DNA from 2 places in the Acidovorax sp. AC410 genome. Region 2 is predicted to be linked to the other one. Evidence: riboswitches for the same ligand, from Rfam matches in the RefSeq annotation. Region 2 holds a riboswitch; the other holds the start of a gene.
What was found. Region 2 has a riboswitch for glycine ahead of gcvT (glycine cleavage system aminomethyltransferase GcvT). Riboswitches for the same ligand answer to the same signal wherever they lie in the genome.
Positions count from the first base shown of each region.

Region 1 (15,571 bases), 5.3 Mb from region 2:
CGCGCAGCGTGTCCGACCTCGGTGTGCAGTACCGGCCCGCGCACGCCACCCTGGGCGAGCACGCCCGGCAATTGGCCGCAGAGCCCGCCTCCGGCAGCTGATTCCCACTCCTCCCACCATGCGCAACCACCTCAAGACCCTGCGGCAAGACCAGGGCATGACCCAGCAGGAGCTGGCGCAGGCGCTCGGCGTCAGCCGCCAGACCGTGCACTCCATCGAGGCCGGCAAGTACGACCCCAGCCTGCCCCTGGCCTTCAAGATCGCCCGGCTGCTCCAGCAGCCGATCGAGCAGATCTTCCTGCCGGACGATTGAGTGCCCAGCCCGCAGGCCCGACCTGCCGAAAAGCCTTGGCTTGACGCCATAATGAAAAATCACTATTCTTTAAATCATTGATTTCACTGATTTAAGGATAGTCAATTGAAAACCACTCGCCAACAGCAGGACGCTACGCGCCGCCAGATCGTGGCCAGCGCGGTCGATCTGATGACGCGCCAGGGCTTCGATGGCACGACGATGAAGGACATCGCGCGCGCAGCCGGCATTGGCGATGCCACGATCTACAAGTACTTCCCGACCAAGGACCGCATCGTGCTGGGCTATCTGGACGAAGCGGTGCGCAGCGCGCTGGCCGATACGCTGGCCACACCGGGCCTGGCGGACTACGGCCTGCAGGAGAAGCTGCAGCGCCTGAGCGATGCGGTGCTGGAGCGCCTGCTGCCCGACCGCGAGTTCGTGGCCGAACTGCGCACGCTGGCCAGGCGCTCGCCGCTGTCCATGCTGGCCGAGCCGCTGGCGGCACGCCAGGCGCTGCGCGAGGCGGTGGCCGGCTTCATCGAAGCGGCCGAGGCCAGCGGCGAGATCGAGCCCTGCGACTTCAAGGGCGTGGCCAGCGGCCTGTACGGCGACTACCTGGCCGGCGTGGTGGCCTACTGGCTGGCCGACGAATCGGACGAATTCGCCGACACCACGCAACTGGTGGACCTGTCACTGGGCGTGGCGGTGCTGGCGCTGCGCGCGGGCCTGGTCAACCGTGTGCTGCAGCTGGGGGGCTTCATGCTGCGCAGCCAGATGGCGCGCTTCATGCAGCACGGCAGCGGTCTGGTGGGCGTGCTGCGCATGGCCAAGAACGCGCTGGGGGACACGATGGTGCCGCCGGTGGATACGCCGCCGCGCACGCCGCGTGCGCGCCCTTCGGCCCAAGCCCCTGCGACCGAAGCGTCCAAACCCGCCCGCAAACCCCGCACCCGCAAGGCCGCACCATGAGCACCGTCCGCGCCACCGCACTTCCCCAAGGCAGCGTGATCGCATCGCGGCTGCCCGGCGCGCAGTTCGCCGACTGTTTCGAAGCGGCCGACCCCACACCCGACAGCAGCGCGCTGCAGACCTGGCTCGACATGGTGAAACAAACGCCCGGCTGGACACGCGCGCTCATGGCCCTGCGCAACCGCCTGGTGCACATGGTGGGCCTCAAGGCTGTGGGGCAACTGCATGACGGCACCCGCCGGACTGCGGCGGGCTACCGCGTGGGCGATCTGGTGGGTTTCTTCGAGATCCGCCACCTGGGCGAGCGCGAGGTGGTGATGGGCGTGGACGACCGCCACCTGAACGTGCAGGTGTCGCTGCACAAGCGCATGCAGGACGGGCAGGCCGTGCTGGCTCTTTCCTCCGTGGTGCACATCCACAACGCGCTGGGCCACACCTACATGGCCGTGATCGCGCCGTTCCACCGGCGCATCGTGCGGACCCTGCTGGCCCGGGCACAAGGCCTGGCATCGGCAGGCACAGCGGCGCGGCCCCACGCATGACAGGAGCCAAGCCACCCCGCACCGGCACGCTGGCGCGCGGCACCATCACCGGCATCACGGCCGCGCGCCTGGGCCTGGCACAACTGGGCCAGCGCATGCGGCCCGCCCACGCCGGCGAAGTGGCACAGGCCGATGCCCAAGCCCGCCACGAGGCGGCCATGGGCCGCATCCTGTTCCAGGCCATGGGGCAGTTGCGCGGCACGGCGCTCAAGGTCTCGCAGATCCTGAGCATGGACACCAGCTTTCTCCCCGAGGGGGTGCGGCGCGAGCTGGCACGCGCCTGCCACCAGGCCACGCCGCTCAACCGCGCGCTGGTGGGCCGGGTGTTCCGCCAGGCATTCGGGCAGGAGCCCGAGGCCCTGTTCACCCGCTTCGAGCCCCAGGCCTTTGCCGCCGCCAGCCTGGGCCAGGTACACCGCGCCGAGCTGGCAGGGCATGGCGCCGTGGCGGTCAAGGTGCAGTACCCGGGCATTGCCTCCACCATCGCCTCGGACATGCGCCTGTTGCGCACCACCCTGCGTGCCCTGGCGCACAGCGACCTGCCGCTGCCCGGCGATGTGGTGGTGGAGCGCGTGATGCAGGAGATCGAGCGCGCGCTGCTGCACGAGGTGGACTACCTGCACGAGGCCCGGCAGCTGCAGTGGTTTGCCGAACATGCGGCGCTGCCGGGCATCGTGGTGCCGCAGCCCATTGCCTCGCACACCCGCGCGCAGGTGCTCACCCAGCAGTACCTGCCGGGCCTGCACCTGGCTGAATGGCTGCGCAGCGAACCCACGCAGGCCGCGCGCAACCAGGCCGGCCAGTTGCTCTGGGACTGGTTCATGCACTGCACCTTTGGCCTTGGGCACATGCACGCGGACCTGCACCCGGGCAACTTTTTGTTCCTGCCGGACGGGCAACTCGGCGTGCTCGATTTCGGCTGCACGCGCGAGCTGTCGCCGGCCTTTCGCACCGGCGTGCTGCAGGCCTGGCGCGCGCTGCTGCAGCCTGCATCACCGGCCCACGCCCCAGGCGTGCTGCAAGCCTACGTGGCGCTGGGGCTGGTCGATGCGACGATGGATGTCACCACCTTCACCGACGAGCTGATGCCCGCCCTGTCGATCATGCAGGCCTGGCAGACCGAGCCCTTCACAGCGCCGGTCTTCGACTTCGCAGGCAAGAGCCGGCCGCCCGCCCCCGTAGCGGCGCAGCAAAAAGTGCTGGCCAGGCATCTGGCCGGTGTACCGCCAGAACTGCCGGCTTTCGAGCGCGCCTGGCTCGGGCTCATGCACCTGCTGACCGAAATCCGGGCGCAGGTACGCACGCAGGCCGGCCGCTGGGTCGGCTGACCACCCTCCGTTCCCCGTCTTAAAAGGAGCATTCCGTGCACAGCCTTCTCTGGTCCCTTTCCACCCTTGCTGCCCGCCCCTGGAAGGGCCGCTGGCTGCTGGCCGTGGCCCTGCTGCACACGCTGGCGGCGGCCGTGATGTTCACCCCCCAGTGGCAGATCCTGTGGCAGCGTGGCGTGTTCAACGCCGTGGCAGACGACATGCACCTGGGCACCGCCGTCTGGTTCCTGCTGTTCGGCGCGGTGCTGGCCCTGCTGGCATGGGAGGTGACGGCGCTCGAGCGCAGCCAGCCGGCCGAGGCGCTGCGGCCCATGGGCTGGTGCCTGCTGGCCCTGGTGCTGGCCGGCGTGGTGCTGATGCCGGTGTCGGGCTTCTGGCTGGTGCTGCCGCCGGCGCTGGCCTTGCTGGTCCGCTGATGTGACATAAATCACGCTTTGGGTGCGCAAGCCGCGCCGCAGCAACATCCGCTTACAACTCTTCGCACGAGCACTACACCGGCTTGACGCAAAACGCCCAGGATCAAGGCTCCGGTTCCGCAAGGAATCATTTCCAAGGAGACCTTCATGGCCCGCATCGCCCTCGCCGTCGCTTCCCTGGCCTTGCTGTCGCTGGGTGCCATTGCCCCGGCGCTGGCATCCCCCAGCGCCACCGTCGTCATCCAGACCGGCGACCCTTACTACCAACACCCCGTGCAGCGCCCCGCCCTGGCGCCGCTGCAGGTCACCCCGGTGCAGTACCACGCACCCCCCCCACCCCGCTACGAAGCGCCACCGCACGCGCGCCGTGGCATGGCCTGGGTGCCCGGCCATTGGGAATGGCGCGGCGGTCGCCATGTCTGGATCCAGGGCTACTGGGTCAAGGCCCGCCCCGGCTACAGCTACCGCGAGCCGCGCTGGGAAGAGCGCGATGGCCGCCACCACATGCGCCCCGGCGGCTGGGACCGCGATGGCGACGGTGTGCCCAACCGCCACGACCGCCGTCCGGACAACCCGTACCGCAACTGATGGCGGCAGGCCGGCCGCCCTGCGCGGGCCGGCCCCGCTCGCCTACAGGGACCAAGGCGCAGCACCTACAGACGTGGCGCCGCTGCCTGCCCACCATACAAAGGCGACACAACAACATTGAAGAAGGAGTCATCCATGGCTTACAAAACCACTTACGCAGCCCTTATTGCAACCACCCTGGCTCTGGCAAGCCTCTCGTCTGTGGCCACGGCCCAGCCGGTGCACCAAGGTACCGTGGTGATCCAGTCGGGCCCCCAGGGGTACCAGGTGATCCCCGCTCCTCCACCACCTCGCCGCGAGGCCGTGCCACGCCCCCGCCGCGGCCAGGTCTGGGAAGAAGGCCATTGGGACTGGCGTGGCGGCCGCCATGTGTGGGTCGCTGGCCACTGGGTGAAGGCACGCCCCGGCTACGCCTACCGCCAGCCCACCTGGCAGGAGCGCGACGGCCGCTGGGAAATGCGCCGTGGCGGCTGGGACCGTGACGGTGATGGCGTGAGCAACCGCAACGACCGTGATCGGGATGGCGATGGTGTATCGAACCGCCGCGACAGCAACCCGGACAACCCCCGCCGCAACTGATGCCTGACCGGGCCATCGCCCGGCCTTGTATCAGCAATGAACGCCGCACATTAGCTGCGGCGTTCGTCTTTGCGGCGCCTAGAATGGACACCGCAGGAGAGCAAGCGGCAGTGCCCGCTTCACCGAAGGCGCAAACTCCCATGCACGCTCAGGTTCCGTACTGCACCATTCATCAAGGCCGTCTGGAGAGCCGCTACGCCATGTAGCGCACCGAAGGAGCAAGCCGCAGCCCATGAGGGGCGGCGGTGAATCTCTCAGGTACCAAGGACAGGGGGAGCGGCAGCCGGGCAAAGACGTGCCCGCTGCACGCTATCGATATTCCATAGCCCACAGCGACACCGACAGGCCCGGCGATTGCCCTTCCAGAGGCTTTCAAAATGCGTGTGATCGTTCTTGGCGCCGGCCTGCTCGGCGTGACTTCGGCCTATTTCCTGCAGCAACTCGGCCACGAGGTGACCGTCATCGACCGCCAGGGTGCGCCCGGTGCGGAAACCAGCTTTGCCAACGGTGGCCAGATCTCGGTGAGCCATGCCGAGCCCTGGGCCAACCCCAGCGCGCCGCTCAAGGTGCTGCAGTGGCTGGGCAAGGAAGATGCGCCCCTGTTGTTCCGCATCCGTGCCGACATGCGCCAGTGGCTCTGGGGCCTGTCGTTCCTGCGCAACTGCACGCCGGCGCGCACGCGCCACAACATCGAGCAGATCGTGCGCCTCGGCACCTACAGCCGCGACACGCTGCAGCAGCTGCGCGCTGCCACCGGCATCGCCTACGACCAGCGCACGCAGGGCATCCTGCACTTCTATACCGACCAGAAGGAGTTCGACGGCGCCCTGGCCCCGGCCGAGCAGATGCGCCAGCTCGGCTGCGAGCGCCAGGTCATCAGCGCCGACGAGGCCGTGCGCATCGAGCCGGCCCTGGCGCACATCCGCCCGCAGCTGGCTGGCGCCACCTACACCGCGGAGGACGAGTCGGGTGATGCCAATACCTTCACGCGCGAGCTGGCACGCCTGTGCGAGGCAGCGGGCGTGCAGTTCCGCCTGGGGCACCACATCACGGCGCTGCGCGAGGCCGGCGGGCGCATCGACCATGTGGAGCTGACCACCGCCGAGGGCCGCTTCGAGCGCGTACACGGCGACGCCTTCGTACTGGCCATGGGCTCGTTCAGCCCGCTGCTGGCACAGCCCCTGGGCATCCGCCTGCCCATCTACCCGGCCAAGGGCTACTCGGTGACCATGCCGGTCAAGGACGCATCGATGGCGCACCAGGTGAGCCTGACGGACGATGAGTACAAGCTGGTCTTCTCGCGCTACACCAGCGAGCGCGGTGACCGCCTGCGCATTGCCGGCACGGCCGAACTCAACGGCTACAACCGCGACCTCAACCAGGTGCGCTGCGACGCCATCGTGCGCCGTGTGGAGCAGTTGTTTCCCGGCGCGGGCGATGCCAGCCGGGCCCAGTTCTGGACCGGCCTGCGCCCCGCCACGCCGAGCAACGTGCCGCTGATCGGCAAGACGAAACTCGGCAACCTGTTCCTCAACACCGGCCACGGCACGCTGGGCTGGACGCATGCCTGCGGCTCGGGCAAGTCGGTGGCGCGCATCGTGAGCGGCCTGGCGCCGGAACTGGATTTCGCGTTCACGGGCATGCCGCAGAGCAGCGTGCCCAGCCTGTTGCCTGCGGCGTCGAAGGCCTGAGCAAGCGCCCGGTCAGGGCGCGGCGCCCGAGGCCTGCGCGACGAAGCTCGCCAGCGCCCGCATGTCCTTGTCGCTGAGCTTGTCGGCATAGGACGGCATGACGCCGATGCCCGCGCGCAGCGCGCGCAGCACGCGCTCGGCGTTGGGCTTGAGCTCGTCCAGGATGGGGCCCACCTGCCCCTCGGCCCCGGCCGCCTGCAGCGTGTGGCACACGGCACAGGAGGGCTGGATCTTGCCGAACAGCTCCTTGCCCCGTGCCAGTTCGCTGGCGTCGGCGGCCCCAACGGCGCCGGAGACCAACGCCAGCAGCGCGGCCATGGCCGTGGTGCGCAAACTGCTCACCACCTCAAGCGACTGCCACGGTCACACCGTGGTCGCGCCAGCTCGTGTTGTTGTAGCCACCCAGGTTTTCCTCGCGCTGCTCGGGCTGCACGTTGCCAGCCGTGTCGGTGGCGCGGCTGAGCAGTTCGTGCGAGCCTGCGGCCAGGCGCACGGGCAGCACGAATTGGCGCCACGCAAAGCGGCCCAGGTCAGGCCCGATGAGCCGGGCCGCCTGCCAGGTCTTGCCGCCATCCACCGAGACGTCCACGCCCTTGACGCCGCGTGTGCCGCCAAATGCCACGCCATGCACCTGCACCATGCCGGCCTTGAGCGTGCCTTGCTCGGGCAGGGGACCGTTGATCCAGGACTTGGTCGTCATCTCCCACACCGAGGGCTGCTCGGGGCTGGCCTTGGTGCCGGGCGGGGACATGCGGTAGCCGTGGGACATGATGCGCGCCTGGGACTGCTCGGCACCAAAGGCCACGCGCTTGACGTACTTGATGTTGTTCACCCCCTGGTAGCCCGGCACGATCAGGCGCAGCGGCCCACCATGGGCCAGCGGCATCGGCTCGCCGTTCATCTCCCAGGCCAGGATGGCATCGTCCAGCGCCTGGATGGGCACCGAGCGCTCGACCACCACCGTGAGGGGGTCCACGCCCTCGGGCAATTTCTCGCCACCCGTGCCGGTGAGGTAGGCAGCACTGCCCGCCAGCCCACCCAGGGCGGCCACCACGTTGCGCAGCGGCACGCCGCTCCAGACCACGCAGCCTGCCGCACCCACCGTCCACGGCGTACCGCTGGGCTTGCTGGGGAAAAAGCCGCGCCCGTTGCCCGAGCACTGCAGCACCGTGGTCACGGTCTCGATGCCCAGGGTCCGCAGCTCGGCCAGGGTCAGCGTGCGCGGTGCCTTTACGCCCTCGATGGAGACGCTCCAGGCATCGCGGTCGGCCACGATGGCGGCATCGGGCGCGGGCAGGTTGTTGCGGATGTACAGCTGGCTCGATGGCGTGACCACCCCCGTGCCGAACGCCGAGCGGCGCGTCTCCAGCGTGCTGCTGCTGTGCACGATCAGGCTGCCAGGGTTCTTCCACCCCGCATAGGCGGGCAGCGGCTTGGCCGCTGCGGCCGGCACGGCCTGGGCATGCACCCCCCTTGTCCATGCGGCCAGCCCCAGGGCGCTCAGTGCGGCAGCGCTGCCGGTGAGCAGGTGGCGGCGCGGCAAGGTCACGGGATTCTTCATGGAACGGTCCTCCAGAGTTGACAAAGCAAAGGCAGTGTTTCCGCAGTCGGCACCGGTCACAGACGGCCGCCAGGATGCGGGGCATATCCCATTCTGGTATGGCAGCCCCGATTTGCCCTGGGGGTTTGTGAGAGCAGGTGTAAGAAATGGCAACAACACCGCGAAGGACGTGTGTTCGGTAGCGCCCTGGTGCATATTTGACATCGGCTGACAGACTCCGGAGGAGACACCATGTACCGCACAACACGCCCTGCCTTGCTGTCCCTGTTGCTGCTGTTGCTCAGTCCCCTGGCCCAGGCCCAGCTCACGGCCATCGTGGCCGTGGAGCCCACGGCCAAGAAGGCCGCGCACAGCATCCTGCGCAGCGCGTTCGAGTCGGGCCTGTCCAAGGCCGCGGGCCAACCCGCCACCGTGGCCACCAGCGAAGACCTGGCCGATGTCATGCGCGCCACGCGCAGCGCGGGCTACGACGTGTTCATCGGCCCGGCCCAGGTGGCAGCCTCGGCGCTGCAGCGCGGGTACGAGCTGGTGGGCGCCACCCAGAAATCGGACCTGTACCTGCTCGTGGGCTCCCCCCAGGTGGCCAATGTGGCGGCGATGAAAGGCCAGCGCCTGTACCTGCCCCAGCAGGACTCGATCTACACCTACATGGCACGCGGCATGCTCAATGAAGCCGGCCTGTCGTTCCAGGACCTCAAGTCGGTGCTGCACGAAAAGCACCCGCAGGCGGGCTTGAGCGCGCTGGTGCTGGGCAGCACCGATGCCACCGTGGTGCGGGCGGATGACTGGGCCGAATGGTCCGCCACCCACAAGGGCGATGCGCGGGTGCTGGCGACCTCGCAGCCGGTGCCGGGCGGCTTCTCGATCACCGTGAAGAAGGATCTGCCCGCCGACGTCAAGGCACGCCTGGCGCAGTGGTTCGCCTCGGGCTCCAGTACCGTGGGGCTGAGCCCGGTGGCCCTGCGCCCCGAAGCACAGGAGTACCGCCGCGTGGCGGAACTCGGCCTGTTCACCCCCAACAGCCTGCCTGGCGTGAACCGCATCACGGCGCGGGAGGCGCAGAAGCTGCAGGCGCAAGGAGCGGTGGTGGTCGACACGCGCACCGAGAAGGAATTCAAGGCCAAGCGCATCCGCGGCGCCGTGTTCGCGGCCTACGTGGAGAAAAGCCTCAAGGACGTGGCTTTCAACGCCGCACAGGATGACTTCCAGGCCCTGGAGAAAGTGGACCGCAGCAAGCCCGTGATCTTTGCCTGCAACGGGGCTGAATGCTGGAAGTCCTACAAGGCGGCCAAGGTCGCGGCCAGCAAGGGCTACAAGACGGTGTACTGGTTGCGCGGCGGCCTGCCCGAGTGGGATGCCGACGGGCTTCCGACCGAAAGCAGTTGACCTGGGCGCCCTGGCGCCCTGCCTTCAGGTGAAGACCGTGAGCACGCCCGTATAGCCATACAGATGGTGGTGCGCGATCTCGCCGCCCGCGAAAAAGCCCGTCAGCGGCACGTCGCCCAGCGCATGGCGCACGATCTGCAGCTCTGCGCTGGGTCCACCGAAGTGCGGGCCACCGCGGCCTGAGCAGCTCACGTAGATGGCGCCGCGAATGCGCCGACCGCCCTGCGCCGCGGCCGGGCCATGCGCCGCAGCTCCGGGCGCCGGGGCCATGGCGCGGCCCGTCTGGTCCTGCGACTCCAGGGGCGCAGGCTCCAGTTCCTCGGGCTCCAGCTCCTCGCGGATCTCGGCGCAGATGCGCATCAGGTCGGCGCGTGCCGCCGCCACGTTGCGCTGGCAGAAGGCCAGGTGCATGCCGGGCTCCACCCGGTCGCCCAGGGCCACCCCCCGGCGCGCGCCGTCCAGGCCGACGATGTGGCGCACGCGGGTGTCGGTGCCGAAGTGGCCGGTGCGCTGCGGGCCCCGGGGCTGCTCTCCGGCATCCACCAGCCCGGCCAGCGTGGCGCGCACCTTGCGCAGCGCGGGCTGCGGATCACCGTCGAGCGATACCTCCAGCGTGTCGAGCAGCACGTCGAGCGCCGGCTCGCCATCGAGCTGCAGCACCACATTCTCATGCGCAGCAGTCACACGGCGCAGCGGCCCCACGGGCTGGCAGCCCTGGGTGACGCGCGAGACCAGGGCCACCCCGGAGCCGAAGGCCACCCCCGACATGCCGCCATCAAAGACACCGCTGGCACCGCCCTGCCCGGCAATATTGCCGTCGCCCGCCACCGCGAACTGCACGCCCGCGCCGCGGCTGGCGCTCAGGCCGCCGAACAGGTAGCCGGTCTCGGTGCGAGCCGCCATCTCGGCCAGCAGCTCGGCCAGTTCGGGCGTGTGGCCGTCGGCATGCACCAGCGCCGTATGGGCGACGAAACCCCGGGTCGGGTGGCGCGGCAGCGGGGCTACGCCCGAGAACACGCGGTACTGGTCGGGGGAAATGTCGAGCAGCATCACGGACAGCGCCGGCTCGTCGAAGTACTCGGCGTTGTTGGCGGCCACGCCCACGCCCACGGTGCCACTCCAGTCGGTCACCTCGGGCAGTTCGCTGGCCAGATGGTCGAGCAAGGCCTGGGCATCGCCCGCATAGTGGTCGGTGATGTAGAGCAGGCCCAGCGTGGGGGTGCTCGCATACTGGGGCAGCGCCATCTGCGCGCGCAGCTGCGCCAGCGCCAGAGCCGCAGCCATGCGCCACTGGGGGTGGGTCGCATGGCCGGAGGGAAAGAGTGTCATGGTGTGTGTCTTCTCGCAGGCGGTTGCGCGGCGCCCACCCGCGCGGGACGCACGGGCCGGGGTCAGCCGGCGCGCTTGCGCGGCGCGCGCTTGGCCGCAGCCGTCGTCGTCTTCTTCGCCGCCGGTTTGGCCTTGGCTGCAGGCTTGGCCGCTGCAGCCTTTTTGGCGGCGGGCTTGCGCTCGCCAGCCATGCTCTTCATGCCCTTGGCAGCGAACTGGCTGGCCATGCCGGTGGCCGTCTTGATGGCCTCCTTGGCCAGGCCGGTGGCCATGTTCTTGGTGGTGTCGAGGGCGGTCTGCTTGGCCGCGTCTTTCATGGCGTTGGCAGCGATCTGCTGGAACTGGCCGGTGAGCGCGCCCCACCACTGCAGGGGGTCCACCACGGAGGCTTCGGGCGCCGCTGCGGCGGCCTTTCCTTTCTTGGCTTTGGCGGGTGCCTCTGCCTCGGGTTCGGCGTCGTCCGCTTCCTCTTCGTCCTTCGCCCGGCCCGTGACGCGGGCGGCAGCGCCGGCCACGGCCTCTGCCGCGCCACTCACGGTGTCGGCCGCCTTTTGCACGCCGCTCATCACGGTGTCTGCCGTCTTGAGCTTGAAGGCATTGGCCACGTCACCCATGCTGAAATTCATGCCCTTCAAGGTGGCCAGCGTCATCTTCTGCACCTCCAGCGCCTGGATGGTGGCGGAGAGCGCACGCGAGTTCTGCTCCAGCCAGAACTGCACCGCCTTGAGCTCCTCGATGCGCTTTTCCAGCTCTTCGACGCTGATGGTCGGCGCCACCCAATTGGACAGGTTGGGCAATTGCGGAATGCTGTTGGTCGCCCCCTTGGCCAGGCTCTGCAGGAAATCGAAGCCGGGGACGAATTTGCCGAAACCGAAATTGGATGTGTCGCTCATGGCCGCTCCGCAAGAATGGGTGGGTGATCTCTCCTGACAGCTTACCCCAATGGATGGCCGCTGGCGATGGCATGCAGGGGGCTTGTTCCTCAGTGTTTGTGCCCATGCGCGTGGGCTGGCGCCCCCGCTGGCGCGCCCGGCGCGCTGGTCGCCACGGGCACGGTCAGGTCCAGCTTGCTTTCCACGCCCTTGGCGTCCTTGAAGGTCAGCGTGAGCGGCACGGTGCTGTCCTTGGCGAGGGGTGCCTTGAGGTCCAGCAGCATGACGTGAAAGCCCCCGGGCTTGAGCTCCACGGGCTTGCCGGCAGGCAGCTCCAGCACCGGCACGGCACGCATGCGCATCACGTCGCCATCGAGTTTCATTTCATGCACCTCGGTCACGCCGGCGGCGGGAGAGGATGCAGCCACCAGGCGCGCACCCTGCGGTGCCGTGAGCTTCATGAACGCGCCGGTGCCCTTCTGGCCGGGCACGCTGGCGCGGGCCCAGGCGCCCTCAACCTTCACGTCGGCCACCTGGGCCAGCGCAGGGGCGGCCAGCAGGGTGCACAGGGTGAGGCCGGCGAGGGTGCGGAAGAAAGTCATGCAAAAGGCTCCTGGAGAACGGTGGCGGCGCCGATGGCGGGGCCAGGGCGGCCGCTCCTGAGAATGGAAGGGGTTGCGCTGCAAGCGCGTGCTCCCTCATTGTAGGGACGGGCACCCTGGCAAGCCGCCCGGGCGTCATCTGCGCGACGCGCCAGGCCCCGGCCAGCCCCTAGCATGGCGGCTGGCGCCAACCCACAGCCCCCAAGGCAATTCAGGAGACACCCCATGCTCACCCTCTGCGGCTTTTCGGCCAGCAACTACTACAACAAGGTCAAGCTCGCGCTGCTCGAAAAGGGCGTGCCCTTCCAGGAGGAACTGGCCTGGATCGGCGAGACCGACCGCAGCGCCAGCCCCCTGGGCAAGGTGCCCTACCTGCGCACCCCGAACGGCACGCTGTGCGAGTCGGCGGTGATCGCCGACTACATCGAGTCGGCCTACCCCGAACACCCGCTGATCCCGGCCGAGCCGCTGGCCGCCGGCAAGGTGCGCGAGCTGATCACCTTCATGGAGCTGCACCTGGAGCTGGTGGCGCGCAACCTCTACCCGCAGGCCTTTTTCGGCGGCACGGTGAGCGAGGCCGCCCGCGAGAAGGTCGGCGTGCAGTTGGCCAGGAACATCGCCGCATTCGCCCAGCTCACGAAGTTCAGCCCCTTCATCGGTGGCGATACGTTCACCGCGGCGGACTGCGCGGCCATCGTGCACCTGCCGCTGGTGTCCTCGGCCACGAAGATCATCTACGGCCGCGACTTCCTGGCCGAGCTGCCGGTGCGCGACTACCTGGCCCGCATGAACGAGCGCCCCCATGTGGCGCGCGTGAATGCCGACCGCAAGACCAACACGGCCGAGATGCTGGCCAGACCGAAAGGCTGACGTCGCCAAGGGGGCGCGCATCCGCTGCTATCCTGCGCCGATGCACAGCCTCTTCCACCTCGCCTTCAACGTCACCGACCTCGACGCAGCCCGCCGTTTCTACGGCGGCGTGCTGGGTTGCCGCGAAGGCCGCAGCACCGACACCTGGGTCGATTTCGACTTCTTCGGCCACCAAATCTCCCTGCACCTGGGCACGCCGTTCAGCAGCGCCGCCACCGGCCATGTGGGCGAGCACCTGGTGCCCATGCCGCACTTCGGCGCCATCCTTGAATTGCCCGCCTGGAAGGCCGTGGCCGAGCGCCTGAAGGCGGCCGGCACGCCGTTCGTGCTTGCGCCGCAGGTGCGCTTCGAGGGCGAACCCGGCGAGCAGTGGACGATGTTCTTCCACGACCCGAGCGGCAACCCGATCGAGATGAAGGGCTTCAAGTCCATGGAACAGGTGTACGCGGCGTAGGCCGCCACCGCCCCAGACACAGGGAGCCAGGGGCGGCAGCCGCCGCCCCCCTCGGCACTCTTTCAGCGCCGCTGCATCAGCGGCATGCTCCCCAGTGCGAACACCGAGTTGGGCACACCCAGCCCCGCCAGGCGTGGCTTGGGCTTGGCGCTGGGCACGGCGCGGGCACGTTGCTGCGGCGCCGGCTCGCCGGACTCCACCACCACGCCACGGGCCAGCTCCTGCGTCACCAGCTCGGCCAGGGTCACGGACTGCAGGTAGTCCATCACCCGGCTGTTGAAGGTGATCCACAGCTCACCCGTCATGGCCTTCATCTGCGCCGCCTGGCCCTGGGCCAGGCTCTGGGTGTCGTCGCCCTTGAGGTTTTCCACCGCCAGGATGATGTCGGCCACAGACACCTGGTCCGCGCGGCGCGCCAGCGTGTAGCCGCCGCCAGGTCCGCGCGTGCTGTCCACCAGCCCGGCGCGCCGCAGCGCGCTGAACAGCTGCTCCAGGTAGGACAGCGAGGTGCCCTGGCGTGCACTGATGGTCGACAGTGCCACAGGACGCATCTGCTGGCGCAGTGCGAGATCGGTCATGGCCGACACGGCAAGTTGCCCTCGGGTAGTGATACGCATCTTTGACTCCTTGTGAACGTTGTATGGCCAGGGTTCGGTGCCCGAAGGGGCGTGCCGCGATCTGTCCATGAACGTACTGTAGGGATCTTGACACTTCGCGTATATTCGATTTATTGAGATTTTTACTTCGATTTTTGCGAAGTATCAAGGAGACGGCATGAACTTCAAGCACCTGCGCTACTTCTGGACCACGGCCAAGGCGGGCGGCATCATGCGCGCCGGCGAGCAGCTCAACACCACGCCGCAGACGCTGTCGGGCCAGATCAAGCAACTGGAGGAGTGGCTGGGCCACGACCTGTTCAAGAAGCGCGGCCGGGGGCTGGAGCTGACCAGCGAAGGCCGGGTGGCACTCGGTTATGCGGAGCAGATCTTTGCGCTGGGCGATGAGCTCGAAAAATCCATCCGCCTGGCGCGCGGGCAGTCACGCCCGCTGGAGTTCCGCGTGGGTGTGGCGGATTCGGTGGCCAAGTCGGTGGCCTACCACCTGCTGGAGCCGGCAATGGGCCTGGCCGAACAGGTCCACATGACCTGCCACGAGGGCAAGTTCCCGGAGCTGGTGGCGCAGCTGAGCCTGAACCGGCTGGACCTGGTGCTGGCGGACGAGCCAGTCTCCAGGAAGATCGGCGTCAAGGCCTTCAACCACGGCCTGGGCACCAGCTCCATGAGCTTCTTCTGCGCGCCGACCCTGCGCAGCCAGCTGCAAGGGCCTTTCCCCAAGTGCCTGCATGGCGCGCCGATGCTGATCCAGGGGCCCATGTCCTCGGTGCGCCAGCAGCTCGACCACTGGTTCAACAAGCACCAGCTGCAGCCACGCCTGGTGGGGGAGTTCGACGACAGCGCGCTGATGAACGCCTTTGGGCGCGAGGGGCGCGGGGTGTTCACCTCGCCCACGGTGCTGGAAGAGGAGACCCAGGCCCAGTTCGGGGTGGAGGTGATCGGCCGCTCCACGGAACTGGTGGAGGAATTTTTCGCGATCTCGGTGGAGCGGCGCATCAGCCACCCCTGTGTGGCCGCCATCACCAAGGCCGCCCGGTCCGACCTGTTCGCGGCATGACCGGGGCAGGTGCCGACGGCCCTGCCCCACCGATTCAGGCAATCGTCACCTGCACCTGGCGCGCGTAGGGCAGCGGCGCCACGGCGCCATAGCCCTGCACGGCCAGCGCGGCCGCGGCATTGGCGTAGCGCGCTGCAGCGAACACGTCGTCGCCCTGGGCCAGGCGGGCCAGCAGGTTGCCGCAGAAGCAGTCGCCCGCACCGGTGGCGTCAACCGGCGTGACGCGCAGGCCGGCGATGCGCTCCCGGTGCCGGCCATCGCTGGCCAGGGCGCCGTCGGCGCCGAGCTTGAGCACCACGGTGGCTGCACCGCGCGCATGGCCCCAGTCGATGATGGTGTCGGGGTCGCTCAGGCCCGTCAGGGCCTGCATGTCCTCCAGGCTGGGCAAAAAGATGTCGCACAGCGCCACGGCTTGCGC
Region 1 covers NZ_CEEDCG010000001.1:1,264,408-1,279,978, forward strand. The annotation lists gene AC0IZS_RS05830 (NAD-dependent epimerase/dehydratase family protein) at 1-101, shown strand, start outside; gene AC0IZS_RS05835 (helix-turn-helix transcriptional regulator) at 119-313, shown strand; gene AC0IZS_RS05840 (TetR/AcrR family transcriptional regulator) at 419-1,264, shown strand; gene AC0IZS_RS05845 (DUF2867 domain-containing protein) at 1,261-1,806, shown strand; gene AC0IZS_RS05850 (ABC1 kinase family protein) at 1,803-3,134, shown strand; gene AC0IZS_RS05855 (DUF6463 family protein) at 3,170-3,550, shown strand; gene AC0IZS_RS05860 (YXWGXW repeat-containing protein) at 3,698-4,138, shown strand; gene AC0IZS_RS05865 (YXWGXW repeat-containing protein) at 4,274-4,717, shown strand; glycine riboswitch at 4,890-4,998, shown strand; gene AC0IZS_RS05870 (D-amino acid dehydrogenase) at 5,095-6,408, shown strand; gene sorU (SorU family sulfite dehydrogenase c-type cytochrome subunit) at 6,421-6,726, opposite strand; gene sorT (SorT family sulfite dehydrogenase catalytic subunit) at 6,755-7,969, opposite strand; gene AC0IZS_RS05885 (rhodanese-like domain-containing protein) at 8,201-9,355, shown strand; gene AC0IZS_RS05890 (FIST signal transduction protein) at 9,380-10,684, opposite strand; gene AC0IZS_RS05895 (PhaM family polyhydroxyalkanoate granule multifunctional regulatory protein) at 10,747-11,577, opposite strand; gene AC0IZS_RS05900 (copper chaperone PCu(A)C) at 11,667-12,158, opposite strand; gene AC0IZS_RS05905 (glutathione S-transferase) at 12,384-13,028, shown strand; gene AC0IZS_RS05910 (VOC family protein) at 13,069-13,482, shown strand; gene AC0IZS_RS05915 (Rrf2 family transcriptional regulator) at 13,545-14,099, opposite strand; gene nhaR (transcriptional activator NhaR) at 14,257-15,153, shown strand; gene AC0IZS_RS05925 (sugar kinase) at 15,188-15,571, opposite strand, start outside.
Region 1: it holds a riboswitch for glycine, as region 2 does, so the genes downstream of both, AC0IZS_RS05870 (D-amino acid dehydrogenase) here and gcvT (glycine cleavage system aminomethyltransferase GcvT) in region 2, are expected to answer to the same signal.

Region 2 (15,571 bases):
GCCCCATCCCGAACTTCGTGCCAGACACCAAGATCCTGGACGTGCCCTTCCTGTTCCGCGACAAGGCCCACGCCCGCGCCGTGCTCGACGGCCCCATTGGCCAGGAGATGCTGACCAAGTTCGACGCCAAGGGCTTCAAGGCCCTGGCCTGGGCGGAGAATGGTTTCCGCCACATGACCAACAGCAAGCGCGACGTGAAGGAGCCCGGCGACCTCAAGGGCCTGAAGATGCGCACCATGGAGAACCCCGTGCACATCGCCGCCTACAAGGGCTTTGGCATCATCACCACGCCCATGGCCTTCCCCGAAGTCTTCACGGCCTTGCAGCAAGGTACCGTGGACGGGCAGGAGAACCCCCTGCCCGTGATCATCTCGGCCAAGTTCGACCAGGTGCAAAAGCACCTGACGCTCACGGGCCACGTCTACTCGCCCTGCATCTTCGTGATGAACAAGGCCTCGTTCGACAAGCTGTCGGCCGCTGACAAGCAGGCCTTCCTCGACGCGGCCAAGGAAGGCACCAAGGCCAACCGCGCCCGCGTCGACGAAGACGATGCCAAGGGCGTGGCCGACCTGCGCGCCAAGGGCATGACGGTGATCGACAACGTGGACAAGGCCAAGTTCGTCGCCACCCTGGCGCCGGTGAACGCCGAGTTCGAAAAGCAGTTCGGCAAGGCCGCGCTCGACAAGATCCGCGACGTGAAGTAAACCGCCGCGCTCCGCAGTGCAGAACCAAACACCCCGTAGCAACGTCGCTGCGGGGGTTTGGTTTTTTCCTTTGATCCTTTCTCTTGCCGTGGCTGGCCCTGCCCCATGAAAAATGCTTTCCTGACCTTTGAGCGCTGGACGACCTCCATCGCCATGCTGGCCGCGTGCGCCATGCTGGCGCTGGCTTCGGCGCTAGGCATGTTCCAGATCATCACTCGGTTCGTGCTGGAGCAGCCCGCCGAATGGACCGAGGTGCTGATCCGCTTCAGCCTGATCTGGATGGTGTTCCTCGCCATCCCCGCCGCCTTTCGCCAGGGGGCGATGGTGAGTGTGGACGTGCTGTACCGGTGGAGCCCGCCCAGGATGCGGCGCGTGCTCGACTGGGTGGTGTCCCTCGCCGCGCTGGCGCTGATCGGAGTGATCATCTGGTGGGGTTGGGACTATTCCGTGCGCGGCGGCGTGCAGAGCATGGCCGGCCTGGAGTCGGTATCGATGTTCTGGGCCTACCTGGCCATGCCTGTCGGTGGCCTGTTCTGCGTGGTCGGCATCATCGGCAACCTGATCGATCCCCTGCGCATGGAACTGGAGACCGCCCAATGAGCCTGGTCATGATTTCAACGATGGTGCTGTGCTTTGCACTGACCATTTCGGTAGCGGTTTCCATCGGCCTGGCGTCCATCCTGGGCATCCAGGCCTCCAATGCCAACATGCTCATCTCCGTCAAGGAGATGTTCGGCTCGATCAACAAGTTTCCGCTGGCGGCCATCCCCTTCTTCATCCTGGCGGGCAACCTGATGGAAACCGGCGGCATCTCGCGCCGCCTGGTCGAGTTCGCCAAGAGCATCGTGGGTGGCGTGCAGGGCGGCCTGCCCATGACCTGCGTGCTCACCTGCATGATCTTCGCGGCGGTGTCTGGCTCGTCGGTGGCCACCACCTTCGCCATTGGCGCCATCCTGATCCCGGCCCTCATCAAGCATGGCTACCCCACGAGCTATGCCGCGGCGCTGCAGGCCACCAGCGCGGAGCTGGGCGTGATCATTCCGCCCTCCATCCCGATGATCCTCTACGGCGTGAGCGCCGAGGTATCCATCGGCGAGCTGTTCATCGCCGGCTTCGGCCCCGGGCTGCTGATCAGCTTCGCGCTGATGCTCTTCGTCTGGGCCTACTGCAAGTGGAAGGGCTGGGGCAAGAACGATGGCGAAGGCCGCATGTCTTTCGGCAAAGCCACACTGCAGGCCGGCTGGGCGCTGCTGATGCCGGTGATCATCCTGGGCGGCATCTACGGCGGCGTGTTCACCCCGACCGAGGCCTCGGCTGTGGCGGTGTTCTACGCGCTGATCGTGGGCGTGGTGATCTACCGCGAGATCCGCATCAAGGACCTGTTCGCCATCCTGCGCAAGTCGGCGATCTCCTCGGCGGTGATCATGTTCATCATCGCCAACGCGGGGCTGTTCGCCTTCCTGATCACCCGCGCGGGCGTGCCCGACGCGATCGGCCGCTGGCTGGAGTCGGTGCTGCAATCGCCCACCCTGTTCCTGCTGGGTGTGAATGCGGCCCTGTTCGTGATCGGCATGTTCATCGAGACCAGTGCCGCCATCATCGTGCTGGCCCCCATTCTCGCGCCCGTGGCCATGCACTTCGGCGTGGACCCCGTGCATTTCGGGCTGATCATGGTGGTGAACCTCGCGCTGGGCATGATCACGCCGCCCTTCGGCGTGAACCTGTTCGCAGCCTGCACGGTGGCGCGCATCTCGCTGGACCGGATCATCAAGCACCTGCTGCCCTTCGTCTGCGTGATCCTGGTGTGCCTGATGTTCATCACCTACATTCCGGGCATTTCGCTCACCTTGCGCGATCTGGTGTATTCAAAGTAGGTAGAATCCGCCGGGTCAGGAGAGAGCCTTCCCCAGCAATGGTGAGGGGGCCGCCGAAGGCGCAGGGACACCCCGAACGCTCAGGCAAAAGGACTGGCAACCGCCTGCAGGGATGCAGGCGTTCCCTTGCTGGAGAGAGGTGGCCGCGCAGCACAGCGCGCAGGCCACCCACCGAAGGAGCAAGCCGCAGCCGCCAGCCAGGGCGGTGCGGTGAATCTCTCAGGTAAAGCGGACAGCAGGGCAAATCCCGCAATCCATGAATGGGTTGCGGCTTTCATTTGCCCGGAGTCCGCCCCATGTCTGCCCCTGCCACCGCCCCCCTGCTCACCACGCCCCTGAACGCCCTGCACCTGGAGCTGGGCGCCCGCATGGTGCCGTTCGCGGGCTATTCCATGCCCGTGCAGTACCCCGCCGGCCTGATGGCCGAGCATGTACACACCCGCACCGCAGCAGGTCTGTTCGACGTGTCGCACATGGGCCAGCTCCAACTCATCGGCCCGGATGCCGCCGCTGCCTTCGAGACCCTGGTGCCCGTGGACGTGGTCGACCTGCCCGTGGGCAAGCAGCGCTACGGCCTGCTCCTCACCGACGAGGGCACCATCATCGACGACCTGATGTTCTTCAACCAGGGCAACGACACGCTGTTCGTGATCGTCAACGGCGCCTGCAAGGTGGAAGACATCGCGCATATCCAGGCGCGCATCGGCCAGCGCTGCGAGGTGGTGCCCATGCCCGACCATGCCTTGCTGGCACTGCAGGGCCCGCAGGCCGTGACCGCCCTGGCGCGCCTGGCCCCGGGCATCGAAAAACTGGTGTTCATGACCGGTGGCAGCTACGCCATCGCCGGGTGCGACTGCTTCGTGACGCGCAGCGGCTACACGGGCGAGGACGGTTTCGAGATCTCGGTGCCCGCGGCCCAGGCCGACACGCTGGCCCGCGCCCTGCTGGCCCAGCCCGAGGTGAAGCCCATCGGCCTGGGCGCACGCAACTCGCTGCGCCTGGAAGCCGGCCTGTGCCTGTACGGCAACGACATCGACACCACCACCACCCCACCCGAGGCGGCGCTGAACTGGGCGATCCAGAAGGTGCGGCGCACCGGTGGTGCGCGCGCAGGCGGCTTTCCCGGTGCCGACAAGGTGCTGGCGCAGATCGACAACCCCGCCAGCCTGGCGCGCAAGCGCGTGGGCCTGGTGGCGCTGGAGCGCGTGCCCGTGCGCGAGCACACCGAATTGCAGAGCACCGATGGCCAGAAGATCGGCGAAGTCACCAGCGGCCTGCTCGGGCCCACGGTCAACGAACCCGTGGCCATGGGCTATGTCACGCCTGCGTTTGCCGCCATCGGCACCCGCGTGCACGCCATCGTGCGCGGCAAGGCCGTTCCCATGGAGGTGCGCGCCATGCCGTTCACCCCCGCCAACTATTTCCGCGGCTGATTTCACACCGCTGCGGGCCCGGCCCGCTACATTGCTGATTCCTTCATTTTTTCAAAGCCACAGGAGCTTTCCCCATGACCGTCAAATTCTCCAAAGACCACGAATGGATCAACGCCGCCGACGCCAACTCCGCCGTCGTGGGCATCACCGTGCACGCCCAGGACGCCCTGGGTGACGTGGTGTTCGTGGACCTGCCCGAAGTCGGCAAGAGCTTTGCCCAGGGCGAAGTGGCCGGCGTGGTCGAGTCCGTGAAGGCCGCCGCCGACGTGTACATGCCCGTCTCGGGCGAGATCGTCGAGGTCAACGAAGCCCTGCGCGCCGACCCCTCGCTGGCCAATTCCGATCCCCTGAACACCGGCTGGTTCTTCAAGGTCAAGCTCAGCGATGCCGGCCAACTGGACGCACTCTTGAGCGAAACCGACTACACCGAGTTCGCCAAGAACGCCTGACGCGAATTGGGCTTCGCCCGGCTAACGTCGTTGGGTCGCCTTGCCGTGCCACAGCACTGTCTGCGTCTCCCCGCCTAGTTATCCGGCCGAATCCCAATTCGCTTGCCGCCCTGCCCTCCTCTGACGAAGCCTGAGACCTGCCCCATGTTGATGCAATCCGCCCTGCCGCTCGGCGCGCTCGAAAACGCCACCGAATTCCTGCCCCGCCATATCGGCATCGATGCGGCCGACGAAGCACACATGCTGTCGGTGATCGGCGAGGCCTCGCGCCGTGCCCTCATCGAAAGCATCGTGCCGCGCTCGATTGCACGCAGCACGGCCATGGACCTGCCGCTGCCCGTGACGGAAGCGGCGGCCCTGGCAGAGCTCAAGGCCATGGCAGGCAAGAACCAGGTGCTGCGCAGTTTCATCGGCCAGGGCTACTACGGCACGCACACGCCGGGCGTGATCCTGCGCAACGTGCTCGAGAACCCGGCCTGGTACACGGCCTACACGCCCTACCAGGCCGAGATCTCGCAGGGCCGCATGGAGGCCCTGGTCAACTTCCAGACCATGGTCTGCGACCTGACCGGCATGCCCATCGCCAACGCTTCCATGCTCGACGAGGCCACGGCCGCGGCCGAGGCCATGACCTTGGCCAAGCGCTCGGTCAAGAGCAAGAGCAACCGCTTCATCGTCGCCGGTGACGCGCACCCGCAGACCATCGAGGTCATCCAGACCCGTGCCAAACCGCTCAACATCGAGGTGGTGCTGGCGAACTCCGCACCCGAGTGGCATGCGGCGCTCGACGGCGAATACTTCGCCGTGCTGGCCCAGTACCCCGCCACCAGCGGCCGCATCGACGACCTGCGCGCCGACGTCGAAAAAGCCCATGGCAAGCAGGCCGCCTTCATCGCCGCGGCCGACCTGCTGGCGCTGACCCTCATCACCCCGCCCGGCGAATGGGGCGCCGACATCGTGGTCGGCACCACCCAGCGCTTTGGCATGCCCATGGGCGCGGGCGGCCCGCACGCCGCCTACATGGCCTGCCGCGACGAATTCAAGCGCTCCCTGCCCGGCCGCCTGGTCGGGGTGAGCGTGGACACCCATGGCAAGCCCGCCTACCGCCTGGCGCTGCAGACGCGCGAGCAGCACATCCGCCGCGAAAAGGCCACCTCCAACATCTGCACGGCCCAGGTGCTGCCGGCCGTGGTGGCCAGCATGTACGCCGTGTACCACGGGCCCGAGGGCTTGAAGCGCATTGCCCAGCGCGTGGCCAGCTACACCGCCATCCTGGCCAAGGGCCTGGAGCAACTGGGCGCCCCCGTGCGCCCGCAGGCCACGTTCGACACCCTGACACTCAAGACCGATGGCGCCACTGCGGCCATCGCAGCGCGCGCCGTGCAACTGGGTGCCAACCTGCGCGTGTACTTCGAGCACTACCTGTGCATCTCGCTCGACGAGACCACCACCCGTGCCGACATCGCCCTGCTGTGGAAGGTCTTCGCCAAGGACGGCCAGGCCCTGCCCACCTTCGATGCGTTCGAGAAGGGCGTGGAGCCACTGATCCCCACCGAGCTGCGCCGTACCAGCAGCTACCTCACGCACCCGGTGTTCAACACCCACCACAGTGAGACCGGCATGCTGCGCTACATCCGCCAGCTGTCCGACAAGGACCTGGCGCTGGACCGCAGCATGATCCCGCTGGGCAGCTGCACCATGAAGCTCAATGCCACGAGCGAGATGATCCCCATCACCTGGCCCGAGTTCGCCCAGGTACACCCCTTTGCCCCCGCCAATCAGCTCGAAGGCTACCGCGAGCTCGACGAGCAACTGCGCGCCTGGCTGTGCCAGGCCACGGGCTACGCCGGCATCAGCCTGCAGCCCAATGCCGGCTCGCAGGGCGAGTACGCGGGCCTGCTGGCCATCAAGGCCTACCATGAGGCCCAGGGCCATGGCCACCGCAACATCTGCCTGATCCCCAGCAGCGCGCACGGCACCAACCCCGCCAGCGCGCAGATGGTGGGCATGCAGGTGGTGGTGACCGCCTGCGATGCCAACGGCAACGTGGACATGGCGGACCTGCAGGCCAAGTGCGAGCAGCACAGCGACAACCTGGCCGCCGTGATGATCACCTACCCGAGCACGCACGGCGTGTTCGAGACCCAGGTCAAGGAGCTGTGCGCCCTGGTACACCAGCACGGCGGCCGGGTCTACGTGGACGGTGCCAACATGAACGCCCTGGTGGGCGTGGCTGCCCCCGGCGAGTTCGGCGGCGACGTGAGCCACCTGAACCTGCACAAGACCTTCTGCATTCCCCACGGCGGTGGCGGCCCCGGCGTGGGCCCCGTGTGCGTGGTGGCCGACCTCGTGCCCTACCTGCCCGGCCATGCCACGGCTGGCGTGCCCGGTGGCGTGGGCGCCGTCTCGGCAGCCCCCCTGGGCAATGCCGCCGTGCTGCCCATCAGCTGGATGTACTGCCGCATGATGGGCGCCGAAGGCCTGCAGGCCGCGACCGAGACTGCCATCCTCTCGGCCAACTACATCAGCGCGCGCCTCAAGGACCACTACCCCACGCTGTACGCGAGCGCCAACGGCCATGTGGCGCACGAGTGCATCCTGGACCTGCGCCAGTTGAAGGACACCAGCGGCGTGATGGCCGAGGACGTCGCCAAGCGCCTTATCGACTACGGCTTTCACGCGCCCACGCTGAGCTTCCCGGTGCCCAACACGCTGATGGTCGAGCCCACCGAGAGCGAGACGCTGTTCGAGATCGACCGCTTCATCGACGCGATGATCGCCATCCGCGAAGAGATCCGCCAGATCGAAGCCGCCGCCTGGCCGCAGGACAACAACCCCCTCAAGAACGCGCCGCACACGGCGGAGAGCCTGCTCACCGGCGAGTGGACACATCCGTACTCGCGTGAGACGGCGGCCTATCCTGTGGCGGCTCTGCGCAGTGCCAAATACTGGTCGCCTGTGGGGCGGGTGGACAATGTGTGGGGGGATCGCAATCTGTCTTGCAGTTGCATCCCGGTCAGCGACTACGCTTGAGCTGCTGAATCGCTTTGTGCGGCGGGGGCTATGGTTGCTTCCGTTCTTTTGCTGACGGCGGAGGCCGGGTCTCGGCCCGGCGGCCGAGGTACCTTTCTTTGCGTCGCCAAAGAAGCGTACCCCAAAGGAAGGCGACCCCGCTGCCCGTGTCAGAAGGGGGTGGGAGCGGGCTCCACTCGGGCCATTGCTTCGCTCGGCCCCAACTGCCTCGCTGCGCTTGGCCTGGACAGGGCGGCTGCGCCCCAGCCGTCGGCAGCGCGCAGCGCGACCCGACACCCGGCGTAGCTGCGCAGCAGCAGCCGTATTTGACCCCGCTCCCCACCCCTGCTGGCTGCGCCGAGAAGCGCAGGGGCTGGGGTGGGCGTGTGTGCCGAAGGACACACACGCTTCGTGATCTGGCTTGCCGCAGCTGTTTGAGCGGAGTTCGAAGAACGCAGCGAGTTCTGCGGCACCACCCCAGATCCGAGCATCGCAGGCTGCCCCCATCGCCCGGCGGGCGATGGGGGACGCAGACTGGGGGCCGCCTTCTCTTTGGTGACTTTCTCTTGGCGGCCAAGAGAAAGTTACTGCGCCGCCGGGCGCACATCCCGGCCTCCGCCCTCGGCAAAGAAACAGCAGCAACCACCGAAACAACAGAGAGCGGACACCCACAAGAACACGACTAAGATCGCGCCTGTCCAAAATATTCAGGAGAACCCCTTGCGCAATACCCTGTGCCTGCTGCTCGCCAGCCTCGTGATCGCCCCCGCCGCCCTGGCCCAGCAAGCCGCCAAGCCCGTCACCACCGCCAGCGGCCTGGTGTATGAATCGCTCAAGGACGGCACCGGCGAATCGCCCAAGGCCACCGACACCGTCAAGGTGCACTACAAGGGCACCTTCCTCGATGGCAAGGAGTTCGACAGCTCCTACAAGCGCGGCGAGCCTACGTCGTTCCCCCTGAACCGCGTGATCCCCTGCTGGACCGAAGGCGTTCAGCGCATGAAGCCCGGCGGCAAGGCCAAGCTGACCTGCCCACCCGCCATTGCCTACGGCGCCAACGGTGCCGGCGGGGTGATCCCGCCCAACGCCACGCTGAACTTCGAGATCGAACTGATTTCCGTCGGCAAGTAAGTTCCCGGCGCACAGGCCCCCGCCACATGCTGCTGAAAGTCGGTGAACTGGCCCGCCGCACCGGGTTGACGGTGCGCACCCTGCACCACTACGACGAGATCGGCCTGCTCGCGCCCTCGGGCCGCTCCGAGGCCGGCTACCGCCTGTACAGCCAGGCCGACGTACAGCGCCTGCACGGCATCCAGACCATGCGCCAGATGGGCCTGGCACTCAGCGACATTGGCGAGCTGCTGGCCGGCGAAGGCATGGCGCCCGAGCGCATCATCGGCCAGCAGATCCGCGCGCTGGACCAGCAGATCACGCAGGCCACCGAACTGCGCGGGCGGCTGGCCATGCTGCGCGACGGTCTGATGGCCGGCGCCGAGCCCGACATGGGCAACTGGCTCGAAGCGCTGGCGCTGATGACCACCTACGGCAAGTACTTCAGCTCGGCCGAGCTCAAGCAGATCTTCACCAGCTGGAGCCTGATCGAGGCCGACTGGCTGGTGGTCAAGGACCTGGTGCGCAGCGCCATGGACCGCCAACTGCCACCCGACAGCCCCGAAGTCCAGGCCCTGGCCTACCGCTGGATGGCGCTCATGCTGCACTGGATGGGGGGCGACATCGACCTGCTCGACCGCTGGGGCCACATGTTCCGCACCGAGCCCAGCACCCAGGGGCGCAACCATGCGCCGCCCGGCGACATGATCGAGTTCGTCGAAACGGCGATCAAGCTGCGCATGGCCCTGCTGGAAAAGTACGTGACCCGCGACGATCTGCGCGGCCTGGGCCACGTGCCCCATGCGCAGTGGGCCGAACTGGAAGCAGACGTGCGGCAACTGCTGGCGCAGGGCCTGCCCGCGCACCACCCGGATGCCATCGACGCTGCCCAGCGCTGGGACCGTCTGTTTGGCCAGTTGACGGGCGGCAGCTCCGCGCTGCGCCACAAGCTGATTGCAGCGTCTGAGCAGGAACCCTTGCTGCAGGCGGGCTCGCCCCTGAGTGCGCCCGTGCGCGCCTACCTGCAGGCGGCTCTGGTCCCTGCAGCGGCAGCACCATCGCCGAAAAAAGTGCGCCAAAAGGCTTGACCCTCACGCAACGTGAGGCCTCACAGTCGGACCCGACAGGCTGCCAACAGCAGCCAACGGACCGACACCATGAGCCCCCTGCAACACCGTTCTCCCCACACGCCCGCCCCCTGGCGGACACTGCTTCTTCACCCGGCGGGCCACTGGCCACTGTATGCGCTGGCGGGCTCGGCCTGCCTGCTGGTGGCATGCGTCCTGGCGGAAGCACTCACGCACCCTGAAGCCCTGGCGCTCGCCATCTTCCTGTTCACCGGCGTGGTGGTTGACGCCTTGCTGGCCCCTGGCGGTGCTGACCGCTGGCTGCCCACGGCCATGGCGCTCGCCGGCCACGCGGCGGCGCTGCTGTGGAGCCTGGCCCTGGCCAGCAGCGCGCTGCGCCTGCTGACGCCCAGGCATGCACTGCCGGCGCAACCGCTGCGATCCCGGGCACCACCGGCACACCGCCTGAACGGGTAGCAAAGCCGCTATCCGTCCACACACCTGGCAGCGAGTGCAGCCCCGCGTGCCTGGGTTGCCCAGTGCCCAGCCACCGATTCCAAGCGTTCCATTCTTCCGGAGAGAAAACCATGCCATCCCTTCACGACCACCAGGCGCCGCCCGGCGCCGACCCGCGCGCGGCGCTGTTTCGCGACCCCAACTTCCGCTGGCTGACCAGCGGCTCCGCGCTCACCATGCTGGGCGACCAGTTCACGCTGATCGCCCTGCCCTGGCTGGTGCTGCAGATGACCGGCGACACGCTGGTGCTGGGCACCGTGCTGGCCCTGATAAGCGTGCCACGCGCGCTGTTCATCCTGATCGGCGGCGCGCTGGTGGACCGCTACTCCCCCAAAGAGGTGCTGATGCTCACCAAGTACATCAACCTGGTATTGCTGGCGCTGCTCAGCGGGCTGGTGCTCACGGGTACGCTCACGCTGTGGATGGTGTATGGGCTGTCGCTGGCGATCGGCCTGTCCACGGCCTTCAGCATCCCGGCGGGCACCTCGCTGATGCCGCACGTGGTGCCGCGCGCACAACTGCAGGCGGCCAACGGCATCAGCCTGGGCCTGCGCCAGCTCACCATGTTCCTCGGGCCGCTGCTCGCGGGCCTGTTGATCGCGCTGTTCGGTGACGGCAGCGGCAGCACGGAGCAAGCCAGGGCCAACGCCACGGGCATCGGCATCGCCTTTGCGCTCGACGCGCTGAGCTTCGGCGTGTCGGCCTGGACGCTGGCCAAGGTGCGAACGCTCGCAGCAGCCGCACCAACGGCTGCCAGCAGCGCCGCGCCGCAGGCTGTGCTGGCCTCGGTGGCGCAGGGCCTGGCGCACTTCTGGCGCGATGCCGAGCTGCGCACCTGCTTTCTCTACTGGAGCGCCATTGCGCTGTTCATCATGGGGCCCATCCACATCGCCGTGCCGGTGCTGGCCAGCAGCACGCCCACGCTGGGCGCCGCCGCCTTCGGCACCATGCTCGGCGCCCACGGCGCGGGCACGCTGGCGGGCATGGTGGCCTCGGGCATGTTCCCGCGCCTGCGGGTGGGCAGCCTGGGGCTGACCATCCTGGTCTTCGACGCCATCATCGGCCTCCTGTTCATTCCCATGGGCACCGTCAGCGCCGTGTGGCAGGGAGCGGGACTGATGCTGGCCATCGGCCTCTTGGGCGGCTTCATGCAGGTGCGCGTGTTCACCTGGATACAGCAGCGCGTGCCACCCGCGCTGATCGGCCGGGCGATGGGCCTGTTCATGTTCATCTTCATGGGCTTGGCGCCCATTTCGGCAGCCGTGACCGGCTGGCTCATGAAGAGCATCACCCTGCCCCAGCTGTTCGCGGCCAGTGGCGGCGCGCTGGTGCTGCTGGTGGCCCTGGCCTTCGTGCTCACGCCGCTGCGCCAGGTCAGCGATGCACCGAGCGCAGCGCGCTGATCGACTTCGGTAACAACGCAAAAAACCGCCCGGCACCTGGGTGTCGGGCGGAACGTCTTAAAGACGGCGGAGGAGAGAGATAGGCAACCGGGCCTGGCCTGCCCTCGCGGGCTGGCCGGGCCTTTCCATCACACTTCAGTGACGAACTGTTCGCGCGGACGGCGCACCTTCTTGAGGTTCACCAGCCAGTCGCCTTCGCTGGCGCGGTAGCCCAGGGGCAGGATGGCAACGCTGCGCAGGCCGCGCGCATTGAGATCCAGGATTTCGTCGAGGGCCTTGGGGTCGAAGCCTTCCATGGGCGTGGAATCCACGCCTTCGAAGGCGGCGGCCATCAGGGCGGCGCTCAGGCCGATGTAGGCCTGGCGGGCGGCGTGCTGAAAGTTCACTTCGGCATCGCGCTGGGGGTACATGCCCAGCAGCATCTGGCGGTAGTTTTCCCAGCCTTCGTTCTTGAAACCACGCTGTTCGTTGGTCAGGTCGAACATCATGTTGATGCGCTCGGCTGTGTAGTTGTCCCAGGCGGCAAAGACCAGCAGGTGCGAGCCATCGGTGATCTGTGCCTGGTTCCAGGCGATCGGCTGGATGCGGGCGCGCACCGCGGGGTCGGTCACGACGATGATCTCGAACGGCTGCAGGCCGCTGGAGGTGGGCGCCAGGCGCGCGGCCTCCAGGATGCGTTCGACCTTGTCGGCCGGCACGCGCTTGGCGGCATCCATCTTCTTGGCGGCATAGCGCCACTGCAGCTTGTCGAGCAGCGGGTTGGCGACGGTGGTGTGTTCGGCGGTGGTCATGGCCAGTGTTCCTGAAATATCTTGGTTGAATGGACGGCATCGCAATGCCGATGGGTGAACTGTAGGGAACGCGCGGGCGTTCGGTAAGGTCCTGCTGGGAAAAGGATTGTTCGGATTCGGTCAACAATCGCCCCGTCCATGCGCGGTCTGGGGACTCCGGGGAGGCTTACACTTGTTTTCCCCCTCCATTGCGCGGTGCTGCCTTGTTGATCGCCCCTTGTCCATGAGTGAACCGGACCTGTCTTTCCTGGACCCCTCCCGGCGTTCGCCCGCGCCCGGTGCGACTGCGGACGCTGCGACCACGGCCACCGAAGGCACGGCAGGTGCTGCGGGCAGCCCCGCCGATAGCCTGGTGGCCGAACTGCGTGCCTACCAGGCCGAGCTCGAGAGCCAGAACAAGGTGCTGCGCTACAGCCAGGCCGTGGCCGAGAGCGCGTCTGAGCGCTTCGAAACCCTGTTCGCCAGCATGCCGCTGGCGCTGATGGTGATCGACGAGCACGACATGGTGGTGCAGGCCAATTCCATGGCGCACCGGTCCTTCCAGCCCACGGAGCGCGACCGGCCGCTCACGGCCCTGATGCCCTTCGTGAGCGCAGCCGACGTGGACCGCGTACACAACGCCTTTGCGCAGGCCGAGAACCTGGGGCGCAGCGAGGTGAACGAGGTGGTCTTCGACATCAGCGAGGAGCTGCGCATCAAGGGCGACCTGCACATCGCCCACATCGAGGCACCGCAGGCCGGCGGCGGCCCGCCGGTGTCGCAGTACCTGTGCGCGGTGATCGACCAGGGCCCGCTGCTCACCGAGCGCCGCGCGCTGCAGTACAGCGCGCAGGCCCTGCAGCAGCGCAACGAGCAGCTGTACGCCAGCGAGAAACGTCTGGAGGCGGTGATCAACTCCGCGCTCGACGCCATCATCTGCGTGGACCAGCACCAGCGCATCACCGTGTTCAACCCCACGGCGGCGGCGCTGTTCCAGTGCAGTGCCAGCGATGCGCTGGGCAGCCCGCTCGAACGCTTTCTGCCCGGTGCGACACAGGGCCTCACATTTGCGCAGCTCACCACGCAGGCCATGCTGGGTGAAATGACGGCGCTCACGGCCGGCGGCAAGGAGCTCGCAGTAGAGGTGAGCGTCTCGTTCGAGCGCCATGCCGAAGGCGAGACCACCACCGTGTTCGCGCGCGACCTCACCGGCCGCAAGAAGGCCGAGGCCCACCGCAGCGAGCTGGAGGCGCAGCTGCGCGAATCGCACAAGATGCAGGCCGTGGGCACCATGGCCGGCGGCATCGCGCACGACTTCAACAACATCCTTGGCGCCATCCTGGGCAACGTGGAGCTGGCCAAGGCCGACAGCGCGCCCGGATCGCCGGCCCTGGAGAGCCTGCGCGAGATCGACAAGGCCGGGCGCCGCGCACGCGACCTGGTGCGCCAGATCCTGACCTTCAGCCGCAACGAGCCGCCGCAGCGCACCGCCGTGCCGCTGGTGGAGGTGGTGCACGACACCGAGCGCCTGCTGCGCGTCACCCTGCCCCCGGCCATCGAGCTGCACATGCAGCTGCAGCTGGACCTGCCCCCGGTGCTGGCCGACGCCACGCAGGTCGAGCAGGCCCTGCTCAACCTGTGTACCAATGCCATCCATGCCATTGGCAGCACGCGCGGCAGCATCCACGTGGAGGCGGCCACCGTGCAGCCCGACCAGCGCCTGAGCGAGCGCCTGGGCCTGGCGGAAGGCCACTACGTGGCCCTCGCAGTGCGCGACAACGGGCCCGGCATCGAGGCGGCCACGCTGCAGCGCATCTTCGAGCCCTTCTTCACCACCAAGCCGGTGGGCCAGGGAACCGGCCTGGGCCTGGCCGTGGTGCATGGTGTGATGCGCACGCACGAAGGCGCGGTGGACGTGAGCAGCATCCCGGGCCATGGCAGCCGCTTCACGCTGTACTTCCCCGTCGCGCCCGGCAGCGCCGAGCCAACGCCGGCCTTGGTCCCGCCCCCGGCGCCCGCACCGCTGGCAACGGCGCAGATCGACCAGCGCAAGCCCCATGTGATGTACGTGGACGACGACCAGGCCCTGGTCTTCCTGGTGCAGCGGCTGCTGCGCCGCAGGGGCTACGAGGTGAGCGGCTACACCGACCCGCACGAAGCCAGCGCTGCACTGCGCGCCGACCCCCAGCGCTATGACCTGCTGGTGACCGACTACAACATGCCCGGCTTCGTCGGTACCGACCTGGTGCGCGAGGCGCGCCAGATACGCCCCGACCTGCCGGTGGCCCTGGCCTCGGGCTACGTGACCACCGAGATCGAGCAGGCCGCCATGGCCGAGGGCGCCAGCGCGCTGATCCACAAGCCCAACGATGTGGAAGAACTGGTGGCCACGGTGCACCGGCTCATCCACGGCCATGGCGCCAGTTGACGGCGCACTGCCCGTGCAGGCAGTGCATGAAGACGCGGACATCCTGGTGCTGCACAAGCCCGCGGGCCTGCTGTGCGTGCCCGGCCGCGGGCCGGACAAGCAGGACTGCCTGAGCGCCCGTGCGCAGCAGCACTGGCCAGGCGCACTCGTCGTGCACCGGCTGGACCAGGCCACCTCGGGCCTGGTGCTCATGGCACGGCACATCGACGCGCAACGCCGGCTGGGCCTGGCCTTCGAGCAGCGCCAGGTGCACAAACGTTACGTTGCGGTGGTGCAAGGGCACATGGGGCAAGCCAGTGACGGCACCTGGGCCGAGATCGACCTGCCGATCGCTGCCGACTGGGAGCGCCGCCCCTTGCGGGTGATCGATGCTGCTCTGGGCAAGCCCAGCCTCACCCGCTGGCGTGCCGAGTCGCATGATGAATCGGCCAACACCACGCGTGTTCTGCTCGAGCCCGTGACCGGCCGCACCCACCAGCTGCGCGTGCACCTGGCCGCCGTGGGCCATGCCATTCTGGGCGATGCGCTGTATGCCGAGGCTGCCACGCAGGCCCTGGCGCCGCGCCTGCTGCTGCATGCGAGCGACCTGGCACTGGCGCACCCGGCCACCGGCGAACCTCTGCAGTTCCATCTGGCGCCCGATTTCTAAGCCGCCGGGGCGACCGCGGCCTGCCGCGCCATGGCCCATTGCACGGCCAGGATGCTGGCCAGCACCACCACCACCCCCACCAGCGAGGTGCCGCGCAAGGCCTGGCCCAGCAGCGCCCAACCGAGCAGCACCGCCGCCACGGGGCTGAGCAGGCCC
Region 2 covers NZ_CEEDCG010000001.1:6,581,838-6,597,408, forward strand. The annotation lists gene AC0IZS_RS30585 (TRAP transporter substrate-binding protein) at 1-704, shown strand, start outside; gene AC0IZS_RS30590 (TRAP transporter small permease) at 810-1,304, shown strand; gene AC0IZS_RS30595 (TRAP transporter large permease) at 1,301-2,578, shown strand; glycine riboswitch at 2,593-2,676, shown strand; glycine riboswitch at 2,698-2,824, shown strand; gene gcvT (glycine cleavage system aminomethyltransferase GcvT) at 2,875-4,011, shown strand; gene gcvH (glycine cleavage system protein GcvH) at 4,086-4,460, shown strand; gene gcvP (aminomethyl-transferring glycine dehydrogenase) at 4,605-7,493, shown strand; gene AC0IZS_RS30615 (FKBP-type peptidyl-prolyl cis-trans isomerase) at 8,193-8,603, shown strand; gene AC0IZS_RS30620 (MerR family transcriptional regulator) at 8,630-9,670, shown strand; gene AC0IZS_RS30625 (hypothetical protein) at 9,740-10,126, shown strand; gene AC0IZS_RS30630 (MFS transporter) at 10,237-11,568, shown strand; gene AC0IZS_RS30635 (NAD(P)H-dependent oxidoreductase) at 11,697-12,359, opposite strand; gene AC0IZS_RS30640 (PAS domain-containing hybrid sensor histidine kinase/response regulator) at 12,583-14,766, shown strand; gene AC0IZS_RS30645 (RluA family pseudouridine synthase) at 14,753-15,415, shown strand; gene AC0IZS_RS30650 (EamA family transporter) at 15,412-15,571, opposite strand, start outside.